Regions from separate parts of the Anoxybacillus sp. MB8 genome, predicted to be linked through region 1. Evidence: riboswitches for the same ligand, from Rfam matches in the RefSeq annotation. Region 1 holds a riboswitch; each other region holds the start of a gene.
What was found. A riboswitch is a leader RNA that binds a small molecule or an ion and turns the genes downstream of it on or off. The one in region 1 is predicted to bind S-adenosylmethionine.
Positions count from the first base shown of each region.

Region 2: it holds a riboswitch for S-adenosylmethionine, as region 1 does, so the genes downstream of both, EKC99_RS03360 (bifunctional homocysteine S-methyltransferase/methylenetetrahydrofolate reductase) here and mtnK (S-methyl-5-thioribose kinase) in region 1, are expected to answer to the same signal.
Region 3: it holds a riboswitch for S-adenosylmethionine, as region 1 does, so the genes downstream of both, metK (methionine adenosyltransferase) here and mtnK (S-methyl-5-thioribose kinase) in region 1, are expected to answer to the same signal.
Region 4: it holds a riboswitch for S-adenosylmethionine, as region 1 does, so the genes downstream of both, EKC99_RS08705 (methionine biosynthesis PLP-dependent protein) here and mtnK (S-methyl-5-thioribose kinase) in region 1, are expected to answer to the same signal.

Region 1 is NZ_RXXX01000002.1:133,602-137,857, forward strand. Features, by position in the region: gene EKC99_RS01670 (carbon-nitrogen family hydrolase) at 1-675, shown strand, start outside; SAM riboswitch class I at 763-862, shown strand; gene mtnK (S-methyl-5-thioribose kinase) at 935-2,104, shown strand; gene mtnA (S-methyl-5-thioribose-1-phosphate isomerase) at 2,115-3,149, shown strand; gene EKC99_RS01685 (sugar ABC transporter substrate-binding protein) at 3,146-4,256, shown strand, end outside; gene EKC99_RS01690 (sugar ABC transporter ATP-binding protein) at 4,255-4,256, shown strand, end outside.
Region 2 is NZ_RXXX01000005.1:52,088-56,343, reverse strand. Features, by position in the region: gene metH (methionine synthase) at 1-729, opposite strand, end outside; gene EKC99_RS03360 (bifunctional homocysteine S-methyltransferase/methylenetetrahydrofolate reductase) at 722-2,569, opposite strand; SAM riboswitch class I at 2,639-2,741, opposite strand; gene EKC99_RS03355 (YajQ family cyclic di-GMP-binding protein) at 2,832-3,323, opposite strand; gene EKC99_RS03350 (BMP family lipoprotein) at 3,491-4,256, shown strand, end outside.
Region 3 is NZ_RXXX01000007.1:77,780-82,035, reverse strand. Features, by position in the region: gene pckA (phosphoenolpyruvate carboxykinase (ATP)) at 1-695, opposite strand, end outside; SAM riboswitch class I at 870-978, shown strand; gene metK (methionine adenosyltransferase) at 1,099-2,304, shown strand; gene EKC99_RS04585 (phosphatase PAP2 family protein) at 2,350-2,868, opposite strand; gene EKC99_RS04580 (gamma carbonic anhydrase) at 2,942-3,472, opposite strand; gene EKC99_RS04575 (alpha/beta hydrolase) at 3,555-4,256, shown strand, end outside.
Region 4 is NZ_RXXX01000020.1:19,615-23,870, reverse strand. Features, by position in the region: gene metC (cystathionine beta-lyase) at 1-147, opposite strand, end outside; gene EKC99_RS08705 (methionine biosynthesis PLP-dependent protein) at 151-1,254, opposite strand; SAM riboswitch class I at 1,327-1,434, opposite strand; gene EKC99_RS08700 (cupin domain-containing protein) at 1,526-2,005, opposite strand; gene mscL (large conductance mechanosensitive channel protein MscL) at 2,130-2,525, shown strand; gene EKC99_RS08690 (Rpn family recombination-promoting nuclease/putative transposase) at 2,554-3,429, opposite strand; gene EKC99_RS08685 (phosphatidylglycerophosphatase A family protein) at 3,550-4,065, opposite strand; gene EKC99_RS08680 (alpha/beta hydrolase) at 4,167-4,256, shown strand, end outside.

The DNA of each region.
Region 1 (4,256 bases):
CTATGGACGACAGGATACGATTTAACGAGATTAACAGACATCGCCGACGAAAACGGCGAAGATACAAAAACGTTTCTTTCCTCGCTTGCGCGCACGTACGATGTGCATATTGTCGGCGGATCGGTAGCGAAAAAAACAGACAAACAAATGACGAATACGATGTATGTCGTCGACCGAAACGGCCATGTCGTTAGCGAATATAGTAAACTTCATTTGTTCAAATTGATGGATGAACATATGTATTTACAAGCTGGGGAGACGTTACACGTTTTTCAACTCGCTCACACGACGTGCGCAGGCGTCATTTGTTATGACATTCGTTTTCCAGAATGGATTCGCACTCATGCGCTTCACGGAGCCGAAGTGCTATTTGTCGTCGCGGAGTGGCCGCTTGCTCGCCTTCATCATTGGCGTACGTTATTAATGGCGAGAGCGATTGAAAACCAATGTTACGTCGTCGCTTGCAACCGCGCAGGAAAAGACCCGAACAACACATTTGCTGGTCATTCGATGATCATCGATCCATGGGGAAACGTGCTCGCTGAAGGGGACGAACAAGAAACGGTCATTATGGCGAATATTGACATAAACGAAGTGCAACATGTGCGCGGACGCATCCCGATTTTTGCTGATCGTCGCCCAGACGTGTATAAAATTTTTGAAAAAAAGGATTGACAAACGAGCATGAACCGATGTATGATTCGAATCAAGCGAATTCACGAAACTTTTTCACTGTTAAAAACATTCAAATAACGATAAACACTCTTATCAAGAGCAGGTGGAGGGACGAGCCCGATGAAGCCCGGCAACCGGCGATGACGCACGGTGCTAATTCTTGCAGCAGTAGGCTGAGAGATAAGAGGTGCGAAGCAAACTTCAAACCTCTTTCGTTCAGCGAAAGAGGTTTTTTATTTATGTCAAGGGAGGAATTTGTATGTACGAACCGTTAACAGAACAAAAAGCGATCGCCCTTGCTGTTCGGTTGGGGCTTTTTGGAAAAGATGCGCTTCTTTCATGCAAAGAAATTGGCGATGGCAACTTAAATCTCGTGTTTCGTATCGTCAACGAGCGCACAAACGACAGCATCATCATCAAACAAGCGTTACCGTATGCGAAAGTCGTCGGCGAAAGCTGGCCGCTCACGTTAAAACGGGCGACGATTGAAAGCCAAGCGTTGCGCACTTTCGCAAGCTACGTCCCTCAATACGTTCCGAAAGTATACTATTCTGATGAGTCTTTAGCGATTACAGTGATGGAAGATTTATCGCATTTACAAATTGCTCGTCGTGGGTTCATCGAAGGAAAAACATTTCCGAACATTTCTGAACATATCGGCGAATTTATCGCGAAAACAGCGTTTTACACGTCCGATTTCGGCATGAACCAACAACAAAAAAAGAAGCTCGCACAGCAATTTACAAATCCTGAACTTTGTAAAATTACAGAAGATCTCGTATTGACCGACCCGTTTTTTGACCATGACACAAACAACTTTGAAGCCGAACTTCGCGCAGATGTCGAGCAGCTTTGGCAAGATGACGCATTAAAACGCGAAACCGCAAAATTGAAACGGCGCTTTTTAACGAAAGCGGACGTCTTGCTTCATGGCGATTTACATACAGGAAGCATTTTCGCAAGTGACGATGAAACGAAAGTGATCGACCCAGAATTTGCATTTTACGGTCCAATCGGCTTTGATCTCGGGCAATTTTTCGCTAATTTGCTGTTAAACGCCCTCGCTCGCGATGAACGTGACCGCAAACCGCTCTTTCATCATATCGAAAAAACGTGGGACGTGTTTGTTCGCACATTTTCTGAACTTTGGCGTGAAAGCAATGAACCGTACGCGACCGTTTCTGGCGTGCTTCATGACGTGCTTCGCGATGCCCTCACAGAAGCGATTGGATTTGCTGGCTGTGAAGTCATTCGCCGAACAATCGGTTTAGCGCATGTCGCAGACGTTGACGAATTGCCGCTTGAGCGCCGACTTGATGTGAAACGTCACGCGCTTCGCCTCGGACGCGAGCTGATCGTACAGCGTGAACAATTGCCGATTCATGCGATCAAACGACTTGTGCAACAAACGGTACATGTGAACAGCTAGGAGGAAGACAATGAAATCTGTACAATGGCACGATACACATATTACGATTTTAAACCAACAAGCATTGCCTCATAAGACTGAATATTTAGAATTAAAAAATATCAAAGACGTATGGGATGCGATCGTGACGTTAAAAGTGCGCGGGGCGCCAGCCATCGGCATGACCGCCGCCTACGGCTTAGCGCTTGCGGCAAAATCGTATGAAACGAACGACTTAGCGCAATTTCATGCCGAGTTAAAACGAGACCGCGACTATTTAGCTAGTTCGCGTCCGACCGCTGTCAACTTATTTTGGGCGCTTGATCGGCTTATGAAAAGCGTTGCGCAAGCAAAATCCGTCAACGAAGCGAAAACGACGCTCATTCATGAAGCGATTTGCATTCAAGTAGAAGATGAAGACGTATGCCGCCGCATCGGCGAACATGCCCTTTCCCTTTTTCAAGACGGCGATCGCATCATGACGATTTGCAATGCAGGAGCGATTGCGACGGCGCGCTACGGAACGGCACTTGCTCCGTTTCATTTAGCGAAAGAAAAAGGAATGACGCTTCATGCGTACGCTTGTGAAACGCGGCCTGTGCTGCAAGGAGCAAGGCTCACCGCTTGGGAGCTTTCACAAGCCGGCGTCGATGTCACGCTCATTACCGACAATATGGCCGCGCAAACGATGAAAGCCAAACATATTTCCGCTGTCATCGTCGGCGCAGATCGCATCGCCGCAAACGGCGACACCGCCAACAAAATCGGAACGTTCGGTCTAGCCATTTTAGCTAAAGCGTTTCACATTCCGTTTTACGTCGCCGCTCCGCTCTCAACGATCGACTTACAGACGAAAACAGGCGATGACATTCCGATTGAAGAACGCGCAAAAGAAGAAGTGACGCATATCGGCGGCGTGCGCATCGCACCGGACGTGAACGTCTACAACCCTGCATTTGACGTCACACCGCATGAACTCATTACGGGCATTATTACCGAAAAAGGGATCATTTTTGGCGATTACGCAACAAAACTACCAACATTATTTGAGGAGGTTTTCGCATGAGAAACATATGGCTTGCCTTCGTGCTCATTTTTGCGCTATTAGCCGGATGCACGAACGAACAAGATGCCGTTTCTAAACCGGCGCAACAGCCGAAAGAAGAAACGAAACAAACGAATGAAACAACAGGAGCGGACATTCCAGCCGCGCTAAACAAACCGATTAAAATTGCCGCCATTATGCAAATGTCGATCGGCACCTTTTCATCGCAATATATCGCAGGTGTGAAAGAACAAGTCGCAAAATTTGGCGGCGAGGTGCAAATTTATAACGCGGATAACGATTTAACAAAAATGGCATCGTACGTCGAAACAGCAATCAACCAAAACGTCGATGCGATTTTATTAGATCATGGGCGCGCGGATGCGTTGAAAGCCCCTGTGGAAAAAGCGCTCGCCAAAGGCATTCATGTCGTCGCATTTGATAATGATTTAAACATTCCGGGTGTCACTGTCATTGACCAAGACGATTACAGCTTAGCATGGAAAACGTTAAAAACGTTAGCGGAAGATTTAAACGGTGAAGGCGAAATCGTCACGATTTGGGTCGGCGGCTTTACGCCAATGGAACGTCGTCACGTCATTTACGAAGCGTTTCAAAAACGATATCCGAACATAAAAGAAGTCGCCAAATTCGGCACAGCGAGCGCAAATACCGCTTTAGATACACAAACGCAAATGGAAGCGATTTTGAAAAAATATCCGAACAAAGGCGATATTGATGCGGTGTTTGCGACATGGGATGAGTTTGCCAAAGGAGCAACGCGCGCCATTCAACAAGCAGGGCGAACAGAAATTAAAGTGTACGGCATCGACTTAAGCGATGAAGATTTACAAATGATTCAACAACCAAATAGCCCATGGGTCGCAACAACAGCAACTGACCCAGCGGAAGTCGGGCGCGTGCAAGTGCGCTTTGCGTATCAAAAAATTGCAGGCGAAAAAACGCCAAACATTTATTCACTTGAACCGCATTTAGTCAAACGTTCCGACTTACCAGATCAACAAGTGTCGATGGGCGAACTGCACAACTACATTTCGGGCTGGGGACAATCAAACGTCGCTGTCTCTCCATGGATGAAAACGCTCGAACAACAGGTGAAAAAGCAAT
Region 2 (4,256 bases), on a different contig from region 1:
CGCTAATGAAGCGAGCGAGCGCAAATGGTCGGTCATAAATTCCGGACCTGTGGCGCAGTTTAAACCGACGGCAAAAGGTTTCATATGTTGAATGGAAATAAAAAAAGATTCGATCGTTTGTCCGGCAAGCGTCGTTCCCATCGGTTCAATCGTTCCAGAAATCATCAGCGGCACCCGTTTTCCGACCGCTTGAAACGCTTCGGTAATGCCGAGAAAGGCGGCTTTGACGTTTAACGTATCTTGGCACGTTTCTAACAACAATAAATCGACGCCGCCAATTAATAGCCCGCGCGCTTGTTCTTCATACGCAGCAACGAGCTCCGTAAACGTCGCTCCGCCTGTGACAGAAAGCGTTTTTGTCGTCGGACCCATCGAGCCTGCAACGAAGCGCGGCCAATCGGTTGTCGTATATTTTTCCGCTGCTCGTCTTGCAAGTTTCGCTGCCTCGATATTTAACTCAAGCGCTAAATGGCCGAGATCATATTCGTCTAGGACGATGCGCGTTGCCCCGAACGTATTCGTTTCGACAATGTCGGCCCCTGCGGCAAAATACGCTTCATGAATGTGAGAAATGACGTGTGGGGCGGTGATCGTTAAATATTCGTTGCATCCTTCATATGCTTCACCGCCAAAATCGTCCGCAGTTAAGTTGGCCGCTTGAATCATCGTTCCCATTGCACCGTCAATAATTAAAATTTTCTTTTCGAGCTGTTCAAATAAACTAGCCATAATAAACCGTCCTTTCTTTTGCGAGCCGCTCTTTTTCATGAATGTAACGAACGAGTTCGACCGTCATATCGTAACGTAAAAATGGGGTAATTAAATAAATGCCTTGGAATAAATCGAACGCGGCATCGATGAGCGCTTTGGCGATCGCTAATCCTTCTTTCGTTGATTGAACACGGTCGTTTGCGCACATCGCCATGCGGTTGCGAATGTCATCAGATAATGTAATGCCCGGCACTTCGTGATGTAAAAAGTCGGCGTTGCGAGCGCTTGTGAGCGGCATAATGCCGATGTAAATCGGCGTCGGTAAATGTTTCGTCGCTTCATACACGTCTTCGATTTGTTTTTCGCTATAAAGCGGCTGTGTTAAAAAGTAGTGCGCCCCGCATTCAATTTTTTTCTCTATCCGCTTTACTGCTTTATCTAAATGGCGCACGTTCGGATTAAAGGCGGCAGCGATCGAAAAGTTCGTCTTTTGTCCGAGCGGTTTGCCTGAGTACGACAGTCCTTCGTTAAATTGGCGAATTAACGAAATGAGGTCAAACGATGATAAATCGTAGACGGACGTCGCACCTGGAAAGTCGCCTACTTTTGACGGATCGCCTGTTAAAGCGAGCACGTCGGTCATGCCGAGCGTATGAAGTCCCATTAAGTGCGACTGCAAGCCGATTAAGTTTCGATCGCGGCATGTAATATGAATGAGCGGACGCATGCCGAGTTGTTGTTTGACGATCGTGCCGACAGCGACGTTGCTAATGCGCGGTGTCGCAAGCGAGTTGTCGGCAAGCGTTAAGGCATCAATGTTCGCTTCTTTTAACGCTTTTGCGCCTTCTAAAAATGTCGTTAAGCCGAGCTTTTTCGGTGGATCGAGCTCGACGATAATCGACCGTCGCGTGCGAGCGATGTCGGCAAGAGAAGGGGCTGTCGTTTGTTTTTCTTCTTGGACGACGATCGGATGGCGCTGTTTGACTTCTTTTTTATATACAGGCGTACGATCGGAAAGGGCGCGAGCAATGGCGGCAATATGTTTTGGCGTCGTACCGCAACAGCCGCCGATGAGCCGAACTCCTTGTTCACGAAAGGCGCGCGCCGTTTCTTCAAAATATTGTTCGCTCGTTTCGTAAATGAAGCGACCGTCGCGATATTGCGGCAAGCTCGCGTTCGGATATACCGATAAAAAAGCGCGTGTAGGAATCGGTACTTCTTCTAGTGAGCGCAACATATGATATGGGCCGAGATGGCAGTTTAAGCCGACGACATCGGCCCCAAGTCGTTCTAATTCGATCAGCGCTTCAGCAAGCGGCATCCCGTGTTGCAGGACGCCAATATCATGCAACGTGACGTGGGCGATGATCGGCAACGTCGTTTCTTTGCGAGCGATGGAAAGAACGGTTTGCAATTCTTCGAAATCGTAATATGTTTCAAGCAAAAGCCCATCGACACCTTCGTTTAACAACACATACAGCTGTTCACGAAATGTTCGTTTCACTTCTTCAAGCGAAATCGTGCTTTTGTTCGTGCTCCGTAGTCCTCCGATCGTACCGAGCACGTAGGCGCGCCCTTTTGCCGCTCGTTTCGCCAGTTCGACCGCCGCTTCGTTTATTTTTTTTACGTCATCTTGCAGCCCGTAACGTGCTAGTTTTACGTAGTTGGCGCCGTATGTGTTCGTTTGAATGACTTCTGCGCCTGATTCAATATACGCCTCATGAATATGGACAATTTCTTCAGGCTTTGTGACGTTTAATTCTTCAAAACAACGATCGATGCCGTGCGCATATAATAACGTTCCCATCGCTCCATCCGCGATGACGATGCGTTCTTTTAAATCATCTAACAATCCCACGTCCATTCCTCCGTTTCTTTGTTTAAAGTAAAAAAGTCCTCTCCATAAGAAGAAGACTTGACGCGCTCCTTCTTATCTTCCAAGCGAATCGCTTGTCTGGACTTAGCACCTTGACGATCGTCAGGTTGCTGAAGGTTCATCGGGCCAGTCCCTCCCCTTCTCTCGATAAGATGTTGTATGAAGTTACTCATAAATGTAACTGATTTTTTAGAAATATTCAACTATTTTATTTGAGAAAAGAAAAAGAAGGCCGAGTGCCTTCTTAACGGTAGTTGACGAATTGAACGTCAATCGGTAAATCTGCTTCGCGAATGGCGGCGATTACTTTTTGTAAATCGTCTTTACTTTTGCCGCTGACGCGAATTTGGTCTTCTTGAATTTGACTTTTTACTTTTAAACCTGTATTTTTAATGATTGTGTTAATTTTTTTCGCATTGTCTTTGTCGATGCCTTGGACGAGTTTCGCACGTTGGCGCACCGTTCCGCCAGATGCAGCCTCTACTTTTCCGTATTGAATGTTTTTTGTCGGCACGCCGCGTTTAATGAGTTTGCCGATAAGCACATCTTTCAGCTGTTCAAGTTTAAACTCATCGTCAGAAATGAGAATGAGCTCATCTTTTTCAAGTGAAATGTCGCTTTTGCTTCCTTTAAAGTCGTAGCGGTTTTGAATTTCTTTTAACGCGATGTTGATGGCGTTCGTCACTTCTGACAAATCGACTTTCGACACAATATCAAACGAACTTTCTTTTGACATATGAATCACCTCGGCATAAATTCGTTGTGCTTCCATTATAGTCGATTGTTGGCATACGAACAACTTTACAAAATCTTTATATATAAAAAGTAAACAAAATGTCGAAACATGTCGATATAATAAATGAAGCGGGATTTGATCGAAAAATAAGGAGATGAGGAAATTTGATGAAAAAAATGATTCCACTCATGATGGCATTCGTTTTATTGCTTGCCGCAGGGTGTTCGCAAACGAGTTCTTTTCAACCGAAAGAGCGAATAAAAGTAGGCATTATGTTGTCAGACGTCGGACTCGGTGATCAATCGTTTAGCGATTCGGCGTTTAAAGGATTAATGAAAGCGCGCGATGAGCTAGGCATCTTTTTTGACTATCGTGAGTTAAAAGAAACCGAGACGTATGAAAAAGGGTTAACAGAGCTCGTTGAAGCAGGGAACGATCTCGTCATCGGATTAGGTTTTATGGTGCAACAAGATTTAGAAAAAGTCGCCAAAAAATATCCGAAACAGCAATTCGTCTTAATTGATGCGGTATCTGATTTACCGAACATTACATCGATTACGTTTAAAGAAGATGAAGGAAGCTTTTTAGCTGGCGTAGTGGCTGGCATGTTGACGAAAACAAACAACGTCGGTTTTGTTGGCGGAGCGGATGTGCCGCTTATTCGCAAATTTGCGAACGGCTTTATTCAAGGGGTAAAAGCGGTTAGACCAGAAGCAAAAGTGCAAGAAGTGTACGCTGGCAATTTCGGTGATGATAAACTTGGGGTACGAATTGCGAAACAAATGATCGCAAACGGGGCCGACGTTTTGTATGCCGCGGCTGGATTTACAGGTGTCGGTGTGCTTCGCGAGGCGGAAATGAATAAAAAATATGCGATCGGTGTCGATAGCGATCAATATTTTTATGCGGAAAAAGCAGTCGTCACATCGATGT
Region 3 (4,256 bases), on a different contig from region 1:
AAAAAGAGCGCGACATCTCCTTCTTGACCTACGTTTGCTGAGCAGTGCATTGGGAAAATTCCTTGTTCTGGCAACAAAAAGTTCATCACAGAGAAAATCGATTTTTTCATTTCCCCTGCATATTCTGTTCCACCGATCAGCACGGTACGACGTTCAAATGAGATGATAATAAACGTTTCTGAACGCGTGCCGTCAACAGCTGGATCTGCTTTAAATGTCGGTGCAGAAATGACTGTAAATTGTGGTTCATGCGTTTGCAATTCTTCTGTTGTTGGACGAATGAACAATTGATGGGCAAATAAGTTATGCCAAGCAAATTCATTGACAACTTGAATTGGCAAGCGATAAGCTGGATCCGCGCCTGCAAAGCCGTTGAATACAAATATTTCTTCTTTCGTCATTAAATAATCGATCACTTTGTTGTACAGTTTATCAAATACTTCTTCAGAAATTGGTTGATTGACAGTTCCCCAATCAATTTTATGTTTCACAGATGGTTCTTCCACAATATATTTATCTTTTGGAGAACGACCTGTATATTTTCCAGTTGTTGCACAAACTGCACCTGACGAAGTGAGGACACCTTCTTTGCGAGTTAATACTTTTTCTACTAATCGCGGTACAGATAAGTTATGAAAAACCCCATCCCTTTGTAAGAGTGTTGATAATTTGTTTGTCAGTTCAATGGAATTCATTGGACAAAACCTACCTTTGTTTGATTTATCTTTATGTAAAAAGTATAACACATTTTGATAAATAGTCCATACTAATTCGTGTATTTTTCTTGAATTTATTTTCGAGACTATGACAGGAGAAAAAACGTTGACTTGCTCTGTACAGATGTGATATGATGCTGAAATGAACGGATACTCTTATCCCGAGTTGGTGGAGGGAGACAGGCCCGATGAAACCCAGCAACCGTCACATACGTGAAAAGGTGCTAACCTGTGGCAAGGGAACGCCCTTGAACGATAAGAGTGAAAGGCGCAGACAAATGCAAAAACCTTTCCTCTGAGGGAAAGGTTTTTTTCACGATAGACCATAATAAGAGGGATGAGTACCGTATCATTTGTCACTATACTGAGGAGGAATGTTTGAATGCCTAAACGTCGTCTGTTTACATCTGAATCTGTAACGGAAGGGCATCCGGATAAAATTTGTGACCAGATTTCCGATGCGATTTTAGATGCGATTTTAGCGAATGATCCGAATGCGCGTGTGGCGTGCGAAACGAGTGTAACAACAGGACTTGTGTTAGTGAGTGGAGAAATTACAACATCTACATATGTAGATATTCCGAAAATTGTTCGTGAAACAATTCGTGAAATTGGCTATACGCGCGCAAAATATGGCTTTGATGCAGATACGTGCGCAGTATTGACGTCAATTGATGAACAGTCGCCAGATATCGCGATGGGTGTTGACAAAGCGTTAGAAGCTCGCGAAGGACAAATGACAGATGAAGAAATCGAAGCGATCGGTGCAGGTGACCAAGGATTAATGTTTGGCTTCGCGTGCAACGAAACGAAAGAACTTATGCCGCTACCAATTTCTCTTGCACATAAACTTGCACGCCGTTTAGCAGAAGTGCGTAAAGAAGACATTTTACCGTACTTACGTCCAGACGGAAAAACGCAAGTGACTGTGGAGTACGATGAAAACGGCAAACCTGTACGTATCGATACGATCGTTGTTTCTACACAACATCATCCAGAAATTACACAAGATCAAATTGTGCGCAACATTAAAGAACATGTCATTAAACCTGTCGTTCCGGCAGAATTGATCGATGAAAACACAAAATATTTTATCAACCCAACAGGACGTTTCGTCATCGGTGGTCCACAAGGTGACGCAGGGTTGACAGGACGTAAAATTATCGTTGACACATACGGTGGTTATGCACGTCACGGCGGCGGGGCATTCTCAGGAAAAGATCCAACGAAAGTAGACCGCTCAGCAGCATATGCGGCACGTTACGTAGCGAAAAACATTGTTGCAGCGGGTCTTGCCGATAAATGCGAAGTGCAGTTAGCGTATGCGATCGGTGTTGCAAAACCTGTATCGATTTCAATTGATACGTTCGGCACGGGCAAAGTATCTGAAGATGTATTAATTGAAGTGGTGCGCAACAACTTTGATCTTCGCCCAGCGGGCATTATTAAAATGCTTGATCTTCGTCGCCCGATTTACAAACAGACAGCTGCTTACGGTCACTTTGGCCGCACAGATATTGATCTTCCTTGGGAACGTACAGATAAAGCAGAAGTGTTAAAACAACAAGCGTTACAGTTGGCGAAGTAAGGAAAAAAGGGAGAGTTACAAGATGTAGCTCTCCTTTCTTGTTTTTTAAGTAAGAACAGAAAATGAAGCGATGCCAACTAATGTACCGAGCATACAGCCAGCAAGCACATCAGATGGATAATGAAGTCCTAAATAAATGCGCGAAATCGCGACGCTACACGCGATGGGCAAGAGCCAAATCGTTAATGCCGGAGCGTATAGTAAAAATGGAATGATGACAGAAAATATTGCGGTTGTATGTCCGGATGGAAATGAATGATCAGTTAACGGATTTTTTGTTACTTTCGTGTTATGAAGTGAAATATACGGTCGTTTGCGTGGGTACATTTTTTTCATCATTGCGACAGGAATATGACTAAGTGCCAATGCGACCGCGCTCGCGATAGCAGCATCCTGCCATTCGTCACGTAGCAACCAAATGGCTAGCAATACGGTTGTAATCGAGCATGTCGCTCCTCCAATGTGCGTAATCGAGCGAAAATACGCGTTAAGCCACTTCCGATCAAAATAACGATTAATGCTGTAAAACAACTTGCACTCCCAATCGTACCATTTTCGCAACATAAGCAAATCCCCCTGAATTTATGATAAAATATATATGTTAAGTCAATAATAAAACAATGTAAAAATACCACGCCTATTTATTGCGTGGTTTGTTTAATTGAAGCGACTTATAATATTGTCCTTTTTCGACATATTCGCGGCGAATTCGTGCCATTTCACGCTCATCTTCTTCGGTTAATTCTCGAATTACTTTTGCGGGGCGTCCGAACGCAAGTGTGCGAGGAGGGATTTTCTTTCCTTGAGGCACAAGACTGCCGGCACCGATAAAAGCCCCTTCACCAATTTCAGCACCGTCTAAAACGATAGAACCCATACCGACGAGAGCCTCTTTTCTTACGATCGCACTATGTAAAATAACTTGATGGCCGACGGTCACATCATCTTCAATGATGAGTGGATTGTTTGGGCTTTGGTGAAGGACACAATTGTCTTGAATGTTTACACGGTTGCCGATGATCGTTGGTGCGACATCTCCACGAATGACGGTGTTAAACCAAATGCTCGTTTCCTCTCCAATGGTTACATCACCTGTAATGGTGACGTAATCGGCGATGAAAGCGGAAGACGCAATGTTTGGTGTATGTTCTTTATATGGATAAATCATTTGGCTCGTCCCTTTCGTTTCATTTTGTTATATTTAGTGTACAAATTTTTCGTCTATTCGTAAATATAAAGGAGGGATGTTTATGTGGAAATGGGAAGGAGAAAACGCAAAAGGCACAATTGTCATCGTTCACGGTGCTGCCGAACATCACGGTCGGTATAAATGGCTCATTGAAATGTTTCGTATGCACGGTTTTCATGTCGTTGCAGGGGATTTACCAGGACAAGGAACGACATCGCGTAGCCGACGAGGGCATATTGATTCATTTGACGAATATATAGAAGCGGTCGCGAGTTGGGTGCATGAAGCGAGCGTGTATGAACAGCCTATTTTTTTACTCGGTCATAGCATGGGAGGACTTGTCGTCATTCGCACATTGCAAGAAAAGCGACTACCTGTTCGCGGTGTCATTTTATCGTCCCCGTGTTTAGGGCTCGTTCATTATCCGTCGAAAGCACTTGAGGTCGCTTCACGCATTTTAAATGTCATTCATCCGAAAAAGCGATTTCCATCAGGATTAACGGTAGAGATGGCGACCCGAAATGAAGAAGTGCGAGAGATGGACAAAAACGATTCATTATATGTGACGAAAGTATCTGTTCGTTGGTATCGCGAGTTGGTCAAAGCCATTCGCATCGCTCATGAAAAAATTGAACACTTACCAGATGTTCCGATGCTCGTTATGCAGGCGGGGGATGACAAAATTGTTGATAAAAGTGCAGTGAAATCATGGTTTGATCAGTTGATGGTTAGTGAAAAAGTGTATAAAGAGTGGCCAAAACTA
Region 4 (4,256 bases), on a different contig from region 1:
ATTGCCTGTGCGGCTATAATCATATTTTCCAAACGTATCAAAATCAAACTGATGAAACGTCGATGCATGATGAATCGGGACGCTCACCGCGCCCGTTTGCGCATCGATCTGCCATTTATTATGAACGAGTTGCGTTTGCACATCCATTTTTTACACCTCTTTCATGCGTTGAAACGCTTGTGTTAAATCAGCAATTAAATCGTCATGATGTTCAATGCCGACCGAAAAACGTAACAGTCGATTACATACCCCGTTGGCGATACGAACGTCCTCTGGAATATCCATATGCGTTTGCGTCGCTGGATACGTAATAAAACTTTCGACACCGCCTAAACTTTCCGCAAACGTAATAAGCTTTAAGCTTCGTAAAAAGGTATTCACCCACCGTTCGTCGCGCACGCGAAACGACAACATGCCACCTCTCCCTGGATATAGCACATCGGTCACGTCTTCATGTTGTGCTAAAAATTCATAAATCGCTTTTGCATTTTGTTCATGTTGGCGCATGCGAAGCGCGAGCGTTTTCATGCCGCGAATTAACAACCATGAATCAAACGGAGACAGCACCGCTCCGATCGCGTTATGATACATCGCCAATTGCTCGCATAGCGCTTTTCCTTTTGCGACAATGAGCCCCGCAAGCACGTCGTTATGCCCGCCTAAATATTTCGTTGCGCTATGAATGACGATGTCCGCCCCTTTCGTTAATGGCTTTTGCAGTACAGGTGTGTAAAACGTATTATCGACGATAAGAAGCAGCCCATGTTGTTTCGCAAACGCCGCGACCGCTTCAATATCCGCCTCTTGCATGAGCGGATTGGTCGGCGTTTCTAAAAAAATCGCTTTCGTTTTGTCCGTCACATGCGCCTTTACCGCATCTACATCGCGAAAATCGACGTATGTAAACGACAGCCCGTATTTTCTCCACCCTTTTTCAAACAACCGATACGTCCCGCCATATAAATCGGCCGAAACGAGAAAATGATCCCCGCTTTCAAAAAGCGCAAACACCGTTTGAATTGCCGCCATGCCTGAACTACATGCAAACCCTTGATCCCCTTCCTCTAACTGCGCAATCGCCTCCTCGACGATGTGTCTCGTCGGGTTTCCTGTCCGAATGTAATCGTACCCCGTCGACTGTCCGATCCCTTCATGCCGATACGCTGTTGAAAAATATACAGGTGGATTCACTGTTCCTGTCGTCGTCTCGCTTCGATTACCGATTTGCGCTAATACTGTTTCCACATGACTCATTCGCTCTCTCCCTTTCTCAAAAAAATAAAAGCCTTCTAAGAAGAAGGCTTTCTGTCCATAGACAAACGCTTCTTCTTATCTTCCGAATTGAACACCAATTCGCTGGATTTAGCACCTGACCGCTTTCGGCTGGTTGCTGAAGGTTCATCGGGCCAGTCCCTCCCCTTCTCTTGATAAGAATGCACACGCATATTGAATTTTCTGATTTTTAACTAATGTACCTTATTTCCAAAAAAATTTCAACTATTTTTTATTTTCTTGTAACAAACTTTCATTCCGCCGCAAGAGCATCGGCTTTTGTCGGATGGACGGTGCCGGCTGGATGTTGTGGCGGCGCATAAATGGAGTACAGCTTAAGCGGAACGTTCCCTATGTTGATCACATTATGCCACGTTCCTGCAGGCACAAAAATGGCAGAGCCATCCGTCACGCGTCTTTCAAACGTCAATTCGTTTTTCTTTTTGCCCATCCGCACAATCCCTTCTCCTTGTTCAATACGTAAAAATTGATCAACACCCCGATGCATTTCTAAACCGATATCCTCTCCGACACGAAGGCTCATCAATGTCACTTGCAAATGAGGTCCCGTCCATAACGTCGTACGGAACATGTTGTTTCGTTTCGTCGCTTCTTCTATTTGTACGACAAACGGGTTCGGTCCGTAATCTTTCGTATATTCTCGCGGAAACGGATAAGGCATAATCGGATATGGATACACAGGCATATACACAACATTCGGATAGTAATACATGTTCTCACCTCTTTTTTCATATTCATCGCCATGTTATGCACAACTGCCCGACTATGCGCCTCACATGCAAAAATCGACAAATAGAACGGATATATGTTAAGGTATGGAAAAAGGAGGCGTGCCGATGTGGAACGAATTTAAGAAATTTGCTGTGCGGGGGAACGTCATCGACTTAGCTGTTGGGGTCATCATCGGTGGAGCATTTGGAAAAATCGTTTCTTCCCTCGTGAATGACATCATTATGCCGCTTGTTGGTCTCATTTTAGGTGGCGTCGATTTTAGCGGATTATCTTGGAAAGTCGGTGAAGCAGAAGTCAAATACGGGTCTTTTATTCAAACCGTCGTTGACTTTTTAGTCATTGCCTTTTCTATCTTTCTATTCGTCAAACTGCTGAACAACTTATCCGAACGAATCAAAAAACAAGAAGAAACGAAACAAACCGCACCAACGATCACAAAAGAACAACAACTGCTCACAGAAATTCGCGATTTATTAAAACAACAAAAAGAAACACCATAGCCCCCAGAGCTTTTTGGGGGCTTCCCACTCATTCTTTCTCTACGAACTGCTTTACTTCTTCTTCCGAAAGATCCGTAACGTTTGCAATATCTTTTACGCTCATCCCTTTTTTCGCCATCGTTTGTACAAGACGCTTCATTCCTTGTTTTATTCCTTGCTCCACTCCTTCTTCTCTTCCCTTTTCTAACGCCTTTTGTTCATACGAAATAATTAATTCCATCACTTTGTCTTTTTCTTTCGTCTCCATTTCATTCACCTCGCTTCGTAGTCTTCGTTCTTCTTCATCGGATAATTTTACATATGTTTCAAAAAAGCCAAACAATAATCGTTGTTTCGCTTCATCTAATTCCAATCGGACAAGCATGCGTAAAAATTGTTTTTTCAGTTCTACTCGTTCACTTTCAGTATATCCCATTTTGCTTAGCAGTGCAGCGGCAATAGGGTTATCATTTCGAACGTAATTTCGCCAGTTTTGTTTGCGCAATTCGACAGTGAAGAAACGAAAGTCTAGCACGTGGCCAAAAGGAAATTGGAGGGTAAATGTCGATGGTTCGTCGCGGATCGTATCGTAGCTAAATACAGCAATAGGTACGATGGGTTTGCGGTACTTTTCAAACAAACGGCTAAAATAAATAAACATTCGTTCTGGAAATGATGGTTGAACGTAGCTTTGGTTTTCAATATGCACAATCACAAGCCCGTCTTCGCCTTTTAACTTCGTTTCGACAAGCAAATCAACACGGTACTTCTCCCCTGCCGTCACATCGGTAAACAGTTCCTCCGATAAAAACGAGACGTGGCGAAAATCGATATGCTCATGCATCGCTGGGAAAAAGAGAGCAATAAATTCCTCAAAAAACGTTTGGATCAACTGTTTAAACAGACGATCGTGGTCAATGGACATATAGTCACCTCGCATACAATCGTTTCGATGTTTTTATTCGACAACATCGACTATTTTCCTGCATGTGATGTTCACATCTCTTCAAAAAAGCCGTAAACCCATACGGATTTACGGCTTCTTTTACGCATTTAATGCGGCTTCTTCCTCATCGCGCAAGTTGTGCGCAAGGCGACCAGAGGCGCTTGCGGCAACGCTTGCGACTAAGTCGTCTAAAAACGTATGCACACCTTTGCCACGTTTCGTATCAAGCTGTTTAATGATTCCTACTTTATTTTTGTCCAGATGTCCAAACGTTGTCACTGCAATGCTACCGTATCCGAGCACCGCTCCTAATGCCAACGTTTCATCGACGCCAAACAGCCCTTCATCCGTTTCGACAATCGTTTGAAGCGGCTGTGACAACATGCCGTTTTCTGCAAGTTTATCAAGCTCAATCCCAACTAAAATCGCATGTTGTACTTCGCGTTTTTGTAACACTTTTTCTACGCTTTCAATACATTCTGCCATCGTTAAATTTTTATTGTACGGACTTTGCATTTCATATACAATCTCAGCAATCGCTGGAATCGTCACACCACGTTCTGTTAATAGTTGCAACGTTCTTTCATACACTTCTTGACTAGATACGCGCTTCATTCCTCATCCTCCTCTCGTTCTCTCATTATATCACGCAACGACAAAAAATGCAGAAATGTGGTACGATAAGAAAGAACAACGTCGAAAAAGGATGGGAGAACATGCAAGAGTTAACACTTCACAGCCAACATTTAGACGAGGAACTATCGTTACCTGTATATTGCTCTAAACCTGTCACGCCGCTTTATAAA